Regions from separate parts of the Clostridium sp. LIBA-8553 genome, predicted to be linked through region 2. Evidence: riboswitches for the same ligand, from Rfam matches in the RefSeq annotation. Region 2 holds a riboswitch; each other region holds the start of a gene.

Region 1 (5,000 bases), 1.7 Mb from region 2:
AAACCTGCCGTTGGCTCATCCAATATTAAAACCTTTGGTTCCATAACTAGAACCCCTGCAATTGCTACTCTCTTCTTTTGACCAAAGCTTAAACAATGAGTTGGTTTATTTTTTAGATGTTCTATACCAGTTCTTTTTAATGCATTATCTACTCTTCTTCTAATTTCGTCCTCTGGTAGTTTCATATTCACAGCCCCAAAGGAAACATCCTGGTATACACTGGCTGAAAAAAGCTGATTATCAGGGTCTTGAAAAACAATTCCTATAGATTCTCTAAGTTTCATAATTCCTTTCCTAGAGTAATCAATTGGATTATTTTCAAAAAGTATTCTTCCTGAAGAAGGCTTTAATATACCATTAAAGTTTTGAAATAAAGTAGATTTCCCTACACCATTTCCTCCTAATATAGCCGTTACTTCTCCTCTTTTTATATTCATATCTATACCCTTTAGAGCATGAGTTCCATCTGAATAATTATAATTAAGCCCTTCTACTTTTAATATATAGTCTTCCATAAAATCCTCCTACTCTACTTAATAAATATAGCTATTCCTATAAAAATCAGGTTAATGATTATAGTTAAAATGTAAATGTAGCTCCTTTTTTGAGGTTTTTCTTCTAAAACCTTAAGCTCCCCATTATATCCTCTAGCCTCTAAAGCTGTATACAAATCATTAGCTCTTTTAAATGAACGTATAAATAATGTTGATGCAAGAGCTCCTAAAGATTTATACGATGTTCTTATATCTCTATATCCTAACCTTGAATTCTGCGATATAAACATCATTTCTGAGGTCTCTAAAATTATAAATATAAACCTATATACTAAGCTTATTAATTCTATTAAAAAGCTTGGTATCCTTAGCTTTGATAAAACTGATATTACATCTATCATTGGTGTTGTCAAAGATATAAAATATAAACAACTCAGAGATCCCATTACCTTTAAAAACATATTAATTCCTTGAAAAATTCCACTTTTAGAGACTCCAATCCATCCATTGAAGAACTTAATTGACACTAGAAAAGTCTCTCTATTTAATGAATAACTTATAACTATTGTTAAGATACCTATTATTAAAAAAGCTATTGGTACCATCATCAATTTTATAAAAACACTTAATTTTGTTTTTCCAACCTTAGTTATTAAAAAAGTCATAAGACTTATTACAAGCATAGAAACAATACAATTATTTGCCCAAAGGCATACCCCTAAAGTTATCAACGCAAAAAACATCTTTTCTGCCGGATTAATAACTTTTAATTTTGATGAATAAGCATATTTATCAATGTTTATCATTTACTTCGTCGTTCACTTTCTTTTTACCCTTTAAATAACCTAATCCAAACCCAATTATTCCAGCTCCTATAGCTGCTTGTAGAGCAAATAATAAACTCTCTATTTCTCCACTTGCAGGTTCAAATATAGGTGAAAACCACGGTTCATAACTTTCATCTATTTGTGTTATTGCTTCTTCTGCTTGATCATCAGATCCACCGAACTCACCATTCTTAGCCACAAAGAAAGGTATAATTGTAATAAATACAACTAATAAAATTAATATTACATTAGTTACTACTCTTTTATTTTTCATTATTTTACCTCCCTTGAAATAATATTAAGTTCCATTAAATCATCTTTTGCATAGTTTTCTATTGTGTTAAATATTATAACAGTTAATATTCCCTCGCTTATAGCTAAAGGAATTTGAGTTATAGCAAATATACCCATGAACTTCATAACTGAAGCCATAACTCCACCAACTTCTGCTGGGAAAGCTAGTCCTAATTGAACTGAAGTAACCATATATGTTGCTAAGTCACCAAGAGCTGATGCTAAAAATACTCCTAACCATGTTGGTCCATTAAGTTTTTTCACTAATTTATAAAGTCCATATGATACTAAAGGTCCAACAACAGCCATTGAAAAAGTATTAGCTCCGAGAGTTGTAAGTCCTCCATGTGCTAAAAGTAATGCTTGGAATAAAAGAACGATAAGTCCTAAAACTGATGCTGCTGTAGGTCCAAATAATATTGCTGCAAGCCCAACCCCTGTAGGATGTGAGCAACTACCTGTAACTGATGGAAGCTTTAATGCTGAAAGCACAAAAGCATAAGCCCCTGCCATAGCTAATAATATTTTTAGTCTTGGATTATTTCCAACTTTTTTCTTGATAGAAAATAGTCCTAATACTATAAAAGGTATAGTTATAACACCCCATGCTATACACCACTTAGGTTGTAAAAATCCTTCCATAATATGCATAGCTGAAACACTTCTTGGTATTAATAAGAACATTAATAAAAATCCTAAAAATACTTGATTCTTTTTTGACATAATAATTCTACTCCTTAAATTATATTTTTGTTTTGTATCTCCATTCCTTAAAATAGGCTTCTATTATCTTTAGCCTTAAAAGTCTTATCTAACGCCCTTACTACTTTTACTAAAAATCTGTAAAAGCAAATATATTACTCCTACATAATTTCAAGTAAGTAAAGATATACATTCCCTGCTCTTTTAAGATAAAAATTTAATTCTAAAAATAAAAACCCCTAGACATTGCGTCTAGGGGCTATAAAAATTCTAAAAAAAATATAACTTACCAAAGCACAACACCTCCTATTTCCCGTAGGATTTGATGTTTTAAAAACAGGCAGGTCTTCTGGCTTAAGTATCATCACCTTTTGTAACCTTCCCAAAACCTTATGTTTCAGTGGTTTTAAATACAAAAGACTCCTCTATTACAGCGGCGGGACCGCGTGGGATTTAAACCCAACTTCCCTTTTAATGGATAGTTTTCAAGCTAACTATCTAACCTATTTCTAAATATTTAATTTAATAATTCATTAACATTATATAGTATAAAGAATTGATTTACAATTAAACTATATAAATTTTCATAGAAACTATGCCCTATACAGCATTATTTTCGAAGTTTTTTCCTTTAAACTAAAATATAATTTTGTTTACCTTTTCTTCAATTAATTTTATTTTATCTTTTCACTTAAATTCATTTTATGAAGATATTTTTGAAACTAAAAGGGATCATATTTAGATACCAAATCACAATTTATAACACTAACTTTTAGATTAATACTATAAACTTGATTTTAAATACCTATATGATCCCTTAAATTCTAAAATTTAATTTTACCCTAAAAATTATCTTAGTTTAATATTCTATGATTTATAAAGCTTATTTCATATTCATCAACAACTCCATCTTTATTTAAATCAAGAGAAGTATTATTACTTCCATAGTTTCTAGAAACCATTGCTAAGTCACCTATATCAATCTTTCCATTACCATTGAAGTCTCCTGTACTTTCCTCAATTATTAGAGAGTTGAAGATTTCTATTGCACTATTTAAAGCTTCTTTAGCTGAGTTTATTTCCTCTTGAGTAGTATCTTCCTTATTGAATATTTCTTCAGCCTTATTGATTTCATTTGTTAAAGCAGCCTTAGCTCCTTTATGGTATTCACCAACTTCAAAACCTTCTACAGCCTCTTCTACTAAGGATTTACCTTGGTTGATTAAAGCTTCTAAATCTGCTTTATCAACTTCTGGAATATCTTTAACTAAAGCTTTTATTGAAGCATCTAAGTCAGATACTATTTGATTTATTTGCTCTTGAGTATAATCTGCTCTATTTTTATCAGCTTCATTAGCAAGTGCTAATTTTTCACTGAATCCAGCCCATGATTCAGCTGTGTAATCTTCTTCTACTAAAGAATTTCCTAAAGCTAAGACTTCATCGAAAGCTTCAAAATCAGTTGCTCTTAAAGCTAATCCTTCTTCTGCCTTGCTTAATTTTTCTAAAGCCTTGTCTATTTTCTTTTGAGAAGAATTAGAATCATCTAAAATATCTTTTGCATTATCTAATGCTTCTTTTAAAGCCTCAAAACTACTTAAAGTATACTCATCTCCATTTAAATCAACAAGTTCATCATATTTTGCTCTTAAAGCATCGTTCACTGGGAACTCAAACTCTTGATTTAAAGTTATTATTTCATAAATGTTTGGAGCAACATCTGTCCACTCAATCTTTATTTCATAAATATTGCTATAATCACGATTTATGAATTCATTTAAGCTATTACTTAATGTACCTAATTGAACCCATTCATCAGTTACATTCTCACTGCCATCTCCAACTCTAGCCATAACCTTAGCATTAGATATTGAGCTTCCATCTTGAACTATAGTAACCTTTCTAACATCAGTTTTCTCTGATAGACGATAAGTTATGCTTCCTTCATTTATCTCACCATTATTAGTATTAGGTTTGTATGAAGTAGTTAAATCTCCATCTTTTAAATTCTTTGGAGCAAACCCTCTTTCTTCAATTGGATTTGAAATATAAGTTGGGTCATTTACTGTAGGAATATACTCTCCATTGTTTATCATAAGCTCGTTTATAACAGTCCAACGATGTCTATATGGAGCAGTAAATAATATTCTTACATATCTAGCCTTTTGATTTAAATTAGCTCCTTCAACATAAGCACTATCTATTGGAACTATTCCACCTGATTGGTTTCCATGTATATATCCGTTTTCTAATGGTTTAGCATACATATCATCTACACCATTTTCTACTCCATCTCCAATAGTAATTGCATCTGTCCAAGTTTCACCATCTAAAGATAATTGGATTTTACCATCTCTTATATGGTCAATCTCAGTATCTAATACAACATACTTTAAGTTATCTACAAGTATATCTTGTCCTAGGTCATAAACTATAGTATCTCCAAATTTAGGAGCTCCATTAAACTTAACACTTGTTTTTAAGTCTCCATCTACAGCTTTTTTCGCTCCAGTATCCCCAACATAAGCTTCAACTAAAGATGGTTCATAAACCTCAGTTGAATTAACCTCAAACTTAGTTAAATTAAAGTTAACAGCCTCATTGCTTGTATTTAATAACCTTACATATCTTCCATCTTCTAAAGTGTTAAGGTCTGTTATATCAGTCCATTCAACACCATTCA
Region 2 (5,000 bases):
ATATAATAATTTCATTTCCTTTGATCCATAATACATAAGAATATTAAAATTTACTTCACCATAAGAGTAAATATCTAATCTCTTTAATACTTTTTCTCCAATTCTCTCATATAACCTTGGGAAATCATCTCCAAGAAGTCTTACAGCACCTTCACTTGTTTTTTCTTCTAAAACCTTTTTAACTAGTTCTAAGTCATATCCCATTAAAGTTAATTCTAAAGCTATAACCTCTAATCTCACATCTGAAACTCTACTATGCGTATTAAAACATCCAAAAGCAATTTTACTTAACTTTCCTATATGTCCTACTATAGTTAAGTCTCTTATTCCCTGAGCTAAAGCACATTCTATAGAAAATCCTACATAATTAGATATAACAACTATATTATCTTTTTTATATCCTCTTTCTCTTAAGAATCTTTCTCCCATATTACCAAATACAAATACAAGTTCTTTATTATTCACTACTTTCTGTCTTATCTCAAGTCTAATAGATTCCTTTAAAGAATCTTCAGACATAGGATACACAATTCCTGTAGTACCAAGTATCGATATTCCATCAACTATACCTAGTCTTGGATTAAAGGTTTTCTTAGCAATCTCCCTCCCTCTTGGAACGAAAATTGTTATTTTAACCCCTTTATTCTTAGGTAATACACTAAGAACTTCCTTTTTAATCATTTCTCTAGGCACTGGATTTATAGCCGGCTGTCCTTTTTCTACAAAAAGACCATCTTTAGTGACTACTCCAACACCTTCTCCTCCACATAATTCAAAGCCTTCTGGAATTTCTTCTGCCTTCGCAAATATAGATATTCCTGATGTAGCATCAATATCATCTCCACCATCTTTGATTATAGAACAAACAACTGAGTCTTTTTCAATCTCTATATCTTGTATTTCTAAATTAAGTTTTATATTTTTAGGAGTATCTATTTCTATAACACTTATGTCTTTTTTATGAAAAAGCATATAAGTGGCGGCTTTAGCCGCTGCTGCTGCACAAGATCCTGTAGTGTATCCACATCTAAGTTTCTTTCCGCCGCTTTCTATATACATTTCAAACATTTAGATTACCTTCTTTTATTACATATCTCTTTTATAATTCATATAAAGTAATGCATTTATTATAGCCGCTGCTACTGTACTTCCACCTTTTCTTCCCTTAACTCTTATATATGGAATTCCAAGCTCATCTAAATCCTCTTTGCTCTCACTAGCTCCTACAAAGCCAACTGGAACTGCTACTATAAGTTTTGGATTAGCTTTTCCTTCCTTAATAAGTTCTCTTAGCTTAAATAAGGCAGTTGGAGCATTTCCGAAAACAAATATATCTACATTTTCCTTTGCTGCAAGTTCAACCCCTGCCATTGATCTAGTTATTCCTTTTTCCTTAGCTAATTTAAATACCTCTTCTAATCCAACATAGCATTCAACTGATGAGTTTAATTCTTTTAAGGCTCTTTTATTCATTCCTGATAAAGCCATTGTTGTATCAGTATATATTTTAGCTCCAGATTTTAATGCAGAAACTCCTGCTTCTATAGCCCCTTGGCTTATTTCTATTAAATCTTGATATTCAAAGTCTGCAGTAGTATGTATAACTCTTTTTACTATTTGTAATTCCTCTTCTGAAAAATTATGTTCATGCATTTCAGAACCTATAATTTCAAAACTTCTTTTTTCAATTCCCATAGGGCTCTTTATATAATTCATTATTTCATTTCCCTTCTATGTTTCTTCTTTTTAGTTTCTCCAAGTCCTTTATATGTACCATTAATAACATCATTAATTCTATCTATGTATAAATTTCCAAACTCTTCGTATTCCCCTAATCCTTTTAAGACAACATTGGCTTTTATTCCTTCACTTTCAAATCTGCTCTTCCATGAATCTTCTTCATCTGAAGCCATATCATTTTTAGCATGATCTCCAGCCACAACCATTAAAGGAATTATTGTTATCTCTTTTATATTTTTCTTCTTAGCTTTCTTTAAGACATTTGAAAAATTAGGATATCCCTCTACAGTTCCTACAAAAACATCTTCATAGTCCTTATCTATTAAAACAGATTGTAAACATCCATAAACAGCATTTGATGGATGAGCACTACCATGTCCAACAAATACACATGGAGAATTATTTTCTATTACATCTTTCATTGTATCTACAAAGTATGAATAATCATCTGGACCTGATTCAAAACCTTCATAATAAAATATTGGTCTTCCTGTTTCTATCTTTTTAAAACATGATTCATATTCCTTTACTATATGCTTTATATAATCAAACTCTTCTCCAGGAATAATATGAAGTGGTTGAACAATAACTTCCTCATATTCATCCTCTGCTAATTTTTTTAAAGCATCTTCTGGAAATAGTATATTCATGTCATATTTTTCTTTAAGCTTTCTTACTATCATATGTGATGTAAAACTTCTAAAAATATCATATTCTTTAAAACTCTCTCGTATTGAATCTTCTATTTTTTTAATAGAATTGTTTAAAGCATCTAAATGACTCGTTCCAAAACTTACAACTAATATAGCTTTCTTCATGTTTCACCTCTAAAAATTTTTAAATAAGTTTATGTTTTAAAGTAGTATTGGTCTTAAATAAAACTATAGCACTCTCTTAATAACTAGCTAAAGTAAACACCTATCTAAAACATAACTAAAAATAAAAAGCATCTGTGTTACCAAGAACCAGATGCTTAAAAATCAAAGTAATTATTCCTCAAAATTATTAACAAATAAGTCCTAACATCTTCCCTCCGAAGTTTAGTGCATAATTTCTAGGCAGGTATCCTGACTTAAGGCTTATCCTCATTTCTCCCTTCCCAATAAAAAATCAGTGGTAATTAGAAACTTGTATCCTATTACAGTAGCGGGGGCTGTAGTGGCTTTTAACCACTTTCCCTTTTAATTAAGTAAATTAAACCTAAAAATATTAAATTATTATTTTTTCTTCATTATAATATATAATCTTAATTATTTCAACATTCTTTAAATTTCTTATTTTTTTGTATTTGTAGTATAATTAAGATGTTAATTTTTTCTTAGCACATTAAGGGGATAAAGGTTAAATTTGTTTTATATTTGGCTTTTATGTTATAATTCAATAATACAGGATGAAATACACTTAAGTTGTGGACAGTTTACTAAAAGGAGTGTACTTTATGCAAAAAAGAATTTTATCAGCATTAATAGCAATGACTATAAGTATTTCAACGACTCAAATAGTTTTTGCTGATACAGTAAGTGATAAGAAATCAACTATACAAGAAAATAAAGTAAAGTATGAACAATTAGATAATGAGGTTATGTCTCTTAATTCTCAAGTATCAAAACTCAACAATGAAATTGAAGAATTAAATACTAAATTAGCAGATAATCAAACTAAAATGAAAGATACTGAGGAAAACTTAAAAGAAACGGAAAGTAAAGTAAGCACTTTAAAGACCGAAATAGATCAAAAACAATCTGTTTTAGGTAAAAGAATGCGTGCTATGTATAAGAGCAAAGATTCAATGAACCCACTAGTTTTTCTTCTTAAATCTGAAAGCTTATCAGATTTAATAACAAGAATAGATGCTTTAGCAAGGGTTACAGCCTTAGATAAAAATCTTATAAACGATCTAGATACCCAAAAAGATTCTCTCAATAATGATATTAAAAAATTAGAAAGAGATAAGGCTGAGCTTAAGGAATTAAAAAGTTCCACTGAAGAATCTCTTAAAACACTAGATAGTAAAAAAGCGGAAGAGCAAAAGAAGATTACTGAGTTAAATAATCAAAAGGAAGCTGTTTTAGGAATAATTAAAGAAAATGAAATGTCTTTAATTTCTCATTCTGTTTCCGTTATAAACTCTTCCTCATCAATTAGCGAGCTTGAAAGTGCAATAAGCACATTGAATCAATTAATCCCACAACTTAATATTGATTCAGTAAAAGATACAGCAAATAATTCTGTACAAGCTGCAAAAAATAAAATTGAATCTATAAAAGCTGAGGAAGCGGCTAAAAACAGTAGTAATAATAATTCTTCAGCTAATTCAAATAATAATAATTCAAATAACAATAATGAAAATAATAATTCTAACCAACCTAGTGATGGTAAATATAAAAAAACACTTTCCGTTGAAGCTACAGCATATACTGGCGGAACATTAACCGCTATGGGACTTAAACCTGTAAGAGATCCAGGTGGAATAAGCACAATCGCTGTAGATCCTAGTGTAATTCCATTAGGTTCAAAAGTGTACATCCCTGGATATGGTTATGCCATAGCATCAGATACAGGCGGAGCTATTAAAGGAAATATAATAGACCTTTATATGAACTCTCATGATGACTGTACATCTTGGGGAAGACGTCAAGTTACATTACACATAGTTGCCTATCCTGGCGAATGGTAAAACAAAAAAAGATAAGACACTTTTGTCTTATCTTTTTTTTAATCTCCTACCAAAATTATTAAAAACTTTTAAAATAAAAAAAATTGCTACAAAGGCTACTATAGCCATAATAACTGTAATAATAAAGTTTAATATATCCTTAAAGCTTAATCCAACACCTGTTAAAAATTCTCTAAATTTTATACTTATCTTAAAAAATCCCCACAAAATTAAACTTCCTACAATCCCTACAGAAGCTGAAGTCAATCCAATTTTTGATTTTTTAAATAAGCATAATACTCCTATTAAAGCAAATGTTATTATTATGAAAATAAACTTCCAATCTAAAATATCCACGGGCTTCATTCTCCTAAACATACTTTCATTATTATATTACTTAACAGAAGTAGTTATTATTACTTTATTGTTTCAAATTTTTTAATTATTTCTCATTAAACTTATTGTTTTTCATGTTTTCTATTAAAGATTTATCTAATTTAAAATCTCTCTAACTTCATTTATAAAAGCATTTTTCAGTAATTGTATAGCAGAAACATTTATTCCCAAAGAAATATATTTCATTTTCTTTTTCTTGATATAATTA
Region 3 (5,000 bases), 200 kb from region 2:
GCTAAAGCTTTTAATATTGTGGATTTCCCACATCCATTTGGTCCTATTATAGAAATATTTTCTCCCCTATTGACCTTAAAAGATATGTTATGTACAACATCATTTTCATCGTACCCACAGCATAAGTTTTTAACTTCTAGCAAAATATCACCTACTTCTTTTTCCAAAATAAATGTAAGCAAAAAATGGTGCTCCAATTAAAGCTGTAATTGCCCCTACTGGCAATTCTGATGGTGAAATTAATGTTCTTGAAACTAAATCTGTTAGTACCATAAGTGTTCCTCCAAGTATAATGCTCATTGGAATTACTACTTTATGATTAGAACCAAATATTTTTCTAACTATATGAGGAGTTATAAGGTCAATAAAGCCTATAACACCACTTAAAGCAACTGCGCTTCCAGTTAAAATAGCAATTGAAATAAGTAGTCTTTTTTTTACCTTTTCAGTTTCAACACCTACGGTCTTTGCACTCTCTTCTCCAAAACTTAAAATATCCATTTCTTTTGTATATCTTAATACCATAAAGACTCCAATCAAAAAAAATGGGAGACCAGCCAAAACATAGGACCAACTTTTCATAGCAAATGATCCCATTTGCCACATAGTAATAGCCTTTATATCCTCACTACATAATGCTGTTATGGTTGTTAACATGGCACTAGTAAAAAGCGATAGAACCATTCCAGCTAATATTACTGTATTATTTGAAAGTCCTCTGTCTACTTTATTTGAAAAAATTATCACTGCGAAAATAGTAAAAACTCCACATAAAAATCCTATAATAGGCATAGCTAAATTGCCTATAAAAGGTATTGTTATACCAAGAACTATGTATATTCCAACTCCTAAAGAAGCTCCTGATGAAACTCCTAAAGTATATGGTGATGCTAAAGGATTTTTTAAAATTGATTGAATTACAGCTCCACTAACTGCAAGGGAAGCTCCAACTCCAAATGCTAATAAAACTCTAGGTAATCTAATTACCCAAATAATTGCTACGTCCTCTGGTTTGATACCAGCTCTAAGTGGAATATCAAAAATCTTATTTCCAACTATAGAAATAGTATCCCATATATTAATATTGGAACTTCCAATAGAAGTTCCAATACAAAGTACTAATAATACTAATGGAATAGATAGTGTTATTAGTAATTTTCTCTTTTTAGATTCCTGCATATTGTTCTGGATAAATATCCTTTGCTATTTGTTTTAAAGCACTTATCACATATTGACTTCCACGTGATGTTGCATTTTTATCTACTAAGAATATTTGATTATCCTTAACAGCAGTTATTGTATTCCAACCTGGACGTTTAGCAATTAAATCTGTTGCATTTTCAATATAATCTTCATTTGTTAAAATCACATCTGGATTTGCTTTTATAACAGCTTCTTCACTTGGTGAAATCCATCCTCTTTCATTTGCAAATACATTTTCTGCTCCAACTATAGTTAATAGATTGTTTAAGAAAGTATCACTTCCAAAGCTGTATAAATTTGGACTTGACCCAATTTCAAAGTAAACAGTCTTTTTATCTTTTATAGTTTCACCTATAGTTTTAATTTTGTTTACTTCACTTTTCATTTCATCAACCATTTTGTTTCCTTCAGACTCTGTTCTAGTTAACTTAGCTAAGAAATTTATATCTTCGTATATTCCATCAATGCTTTCACTAGTTGGAATATAAACTACTGGTATTCCAGCATCCTTTAAAACCTTAAATGGGTCTTCTTTACCTTCCCTATTATGACCTGAAGCTATTATTACATCAGGCTTAAGGGCCAAAATAGCCTCAGCATCTGGATTTCTAAAATCTATTTTAGGTATATCTGGGTTTAATCCTTTTACATCTGCTGAGTATTTATCAATACCTACGATTTTATCACCTAAGCCTAAACCTACTAATATTTCTGTATTAGACGGTGCTGTTGATACTATTCTTTGGATTTTTTTTGGTACTGTAAATTCAGTTCCTTCCATATCTTTCATTGTTACCGTTTTGCTTCCACAGCCAACAAATAACAGTAATGACATTACTATTAAAGTTACTAGGGAAATTAATTTTTTAAAGTTTTTCATATTTTTCCTCCATTTTTGCCTTTGTAATTTCTTAAGTCATATGAAGGATTTTTTATTTGATTTTAAGTAATGATTTTAATATGTATTTAATATTGCTAAGTACCCCTACAACCTATAAAAGCAAATTTGAAATTTCTTAAATTAAGGTTAAAGCATCACTAATAATCAAATTTCTCTTTCATAAAACTTAACAATTAAATATTTGAGGTTTAAGATTAATACGTAGAAAATAAAAAAACATACCCATTCGAAGGTATGTTAAGTATATTCTGAAAGCGTACGCATCCTATTACCTTACCCTCAGAAGATAATAGTATTCGCATAAAAGGCAGGTATCCCGACTTTGCTTCATCCTCTATCTCGTCTTCCCACATAAAAATGCAGTGACATATTGAGATTTCGTCAGCTTCACGGTTACTGAGGTAGTTGAAGATTTTAACTTCATTCCCTATTAAGTGAAATCACACCAATTATGAATCAATCAACTTGATTATATTATTATATTTTATTATTGTCAAACACCTTATCTACTTTAAATTTATCTTTTTAATAAAAATGTAAATAAACTATTTTAAAATCTTTGAAAGCACTTCTAAAAGTCTTTCATTTTCTTCTCTTCTTCTAACTGCAACTCTATAATAACTATTGTCTAAACCTACATAATTATTACAACTTCTTATTATTAATCCTTGTTTAATTAGTTCTTCCCTTAAATTTAATTCTCTGTTTAATTTAAAGAATAAAAAATTAACAGCTCCCTTAAAAACATTAATATCTTTAAAATCTTTTAAACCATTATATAAAAATTTATTTTCTTTTTTTACGTAAGCTACGCTATTTTTTATATACTTAACTTCTTTTAATGCCTCTCTTCCAGCATAGTCCGCCACTGTATTTACACTCCAAGGAGTCGCAACAGAATTTATTTTTTTTATCATTTCAAAATCTGAGCTTAATCCATAACCTAATCTTATACCTGGGAAAGCAAAAAGCTTAGTTAATGATTTAACCACAATTAAATTATCAAAATCATCTAGATATTCAATAACAGAGTATTTTTCATTATTTTCAACAAAATCTAGAAATGATTCATCAAAAACAACTTTTATATTCATCTCTTTTGCCTTTTTCAAAACTCTTAATGAAAATTCTTTCTCTATTAAAGCTCCTGTTGGATTGTTTGGATTACATAAAAATATTATGTCTAAATCATCTTTTATTTCATCTATAAATCCATTATCTAATGAATATCTATCTTTTAATATATAATGATTCACTTTGCATTCTAGAGATTTTAAAGCATCCTCGTATTCTGAAAAAGTAGGTGCTATTATAAGAGCATTTTTAGGTTTAATTCCTCTTACTATGTTAAAAATCACTTCTGCAGCTCCGTTACCTAAAACTATTTTATCTAAATCTACTTTCTCGAAACTTGAAATTTCTTTTTTAAGTTCATAATAAGTTATATCTGGATACCTTTCTATTGAGTTTATTCCTCTAATCATTGCCTCTTTTACTTTTTCTGAAATCCCCATAGGGTTTATATTAGCAGAAAAATCAATTATATCCTCTTCTTTTAACCCATAAACTCTTTTTATTTCTTCTACATTACCACCATGTCCTAAATTCATATGATCACCTCTAAAGCAAATCTAATAATAAGAGCTATTACCATTCCTAAAAATGAAACTAACCCCAAAATTTTATTAGTCTTGTAAACATCTGAAATTTCTATTTTCTTTTTAGCTTCTCCTATTGTTGGCTTTTCTATAAGTTTTCCAAAATAATAATTTGCTCCTCCAAGTTTTATTCCTAAAGCCCCTGCAACTGCTGCCTCTGGATGAGCACTATTAGGACTTGAATGATTATATCTGTCTCTCTTATATATTTTTAAACTTCCTTTATAATTAAGTCTTAAAACAAATGAAGCAATTACTATTAGATAAGCTGTTAATCTAGCAGGAATATAATTAAATATATCATCAAGCTTTGCTGAAACAAATCCAAAATCCTTATATTTATCATTTTTATATCCAAACATAGAATCACATGTATTTACTGCCTTATATAGAAAAGCTAATGGTGCTCCTCCAATACCAGCAAAAAACAATGGTGCTATAATACCATCTGACATATTTTCAGCAACTGTTTCTACTACAGCTCTTACTATAGCTTCTTCATCTAAGTTTTCTGTATCCCTTCCTACTATATAAGATAATTGCTTTCTAGCCTTAACAATATCTCCTTCATTTAAAATTTTAATTACTTTAAGGCCCTCAACTTTAAGCCCCTTGGCTGAAATACAAAAATAAATAAGTACTCCAGATATTAAAGTTTCTAAAATAGGATTAATCCTATTTGCAGTATGTACAATTCCTAAAGTTACTCCAAAGGTTATAGCTACTATGAAAAACCATGCAAAAAAACCTGCTAACTTAAGATTTTTCTTAAATACTCCTCTCCAAAGTTTCTCCATACTAGAAGCTAATTTTCCTATATATCTAATAGGATGATATGGATTATTAGGATCTCCTATTATTAGGTCTAAAACGTAGCCTATTATAATTTTTATCATTTCTAAAACCTTTCTATTATTTCTAGCCTTATGTGATTTTTTATATTTTCTTCAAAATCTAGACTTGAAAATTCTTTTTTTAAATTTTTCGTAACCTGTTCAACTTTTAATTTATATCCTCCTCCACACTTAGGTTGATAAGTATAAAAGTCTAGTCCACTTTTTTCAAAAAGTTCTAAAATACAAGCTATACTTCCGCCATGACATACTATTAAAGCTTCTTCTTCCCCTTCTTCCTCTAGCCTTAAAAGTAATTTTAAAAATGCTTTTTTCATTCTTTTTTCAAAATCTTTTCTAGATTCACCCTTAGGACAAGAAACTCCTTTACTTTCATCTAGAATC

The links. Region 2 has a riboswitch for cobalamin ahead of AC2JAQ_RS08010 (sirohydrochlorin cobaltochelatase). Riboswitches for the same ligand answer to the same signal wherever they lie in the genome.
Region 1: linked by a shared signal. The riboswitch ahead of AC2JAQ_RS00515 (energy-coupling factor ABC transporter permease) and the one ahead of AC2JAQ_RS08010 (sirohydrochlorin cobaltochelatase) in region 2 are both predicted to bind cobalamin.
Region 3: linked by a shared signal. The riboswitch ahead of AC2JAQ_RS07015 (ABC transporter substrate-binding protein) and the one ahead of AC2JAQ_RS08010 (sirohydrochlorin cobaltochelatase) in region 2 are both predicted to bind cobalamin.

The regions. Positions count from the first base shown of each region.
Region 1 covers NZ_CM173489.1:122,810-127,809, reverse strand. The annotation lists gene AC2JAQ_RS00530 (ATP-binding cassette domain-containing protein) at 1-515, opposite strand, end outside; gene cbiQ (cobalt ECF transporter T component CbiQ) at 530-1,300, opposite strand; gene AC2JAQ_RS00520 (energy-coupling factor ABC transporter substrate-binding protein) at 1,287-1,595, opposite strand; gene AC2JAQ_RS00515 (energy-coupling factor ABC transporter permease) at 1,595-2,338, opposite strand; cobalamin riboswitch at 2,640-2,839, opposite strand; gene nagH (hyaluronoglucosaminidase) at 3,172-5,000, opposite strand, start outside.
Region 2 covers NZ_CM173489.1:1,778,297-1,783,296, forward strand. The annotation lists gene cbiD (cobalt-precorrin-5B (C(1))-methyltransferase CbiD) at 1-1,068, opposite strand, end outside; gene AC2JAQ_RS08005 (precorrin-8X methylmutase) at 1,087-1,716, opposite strand; gene AC2JAQ_RS08010 (sirohydrochlorin cobaltochelatase) at 1,716-2,558, opposite strand; cobalamin riboswitch at 2,781-2,959, opposite strand; gene AC2JAQ_RS08015 (3D domain-containing protein) at 3,179-4,417, shown strand; gene AC2JAQ_RS08020 (hypothetical protein) at 4,445-4,753, opposite strand.
Region 3 covers NZ_CM173489.1:1,580,415-1,585,414, reverse strand. The annotation lists gene AC2JAQ_RS07025 (ABC transporter ATP-binding protein) at 1-143, opposite strand, end outside; gene AC2JAQ_RS07020 (FecCD family ABC transporter permease) at 148-1,179, opposite strand; gene AC2JAQ_RS07015 (ABC transporter substrate-binding protein) at 1,166-2,083, opposite strand; cobalamin riboswitch at 2,394-2,569, opposite strand; gene cobD (threonine-phosphate decarboxylase CobD) at 2,650-3,714, opposite strand; gene cbiB (adenosylcobinamide-phosphate synthase CbiB) at 3,711-4,658, opposite strand; gene AC2JAQ_RS07000 (histidine phosphatase family protein) at 4,661-5,000, opposite strand, start outside.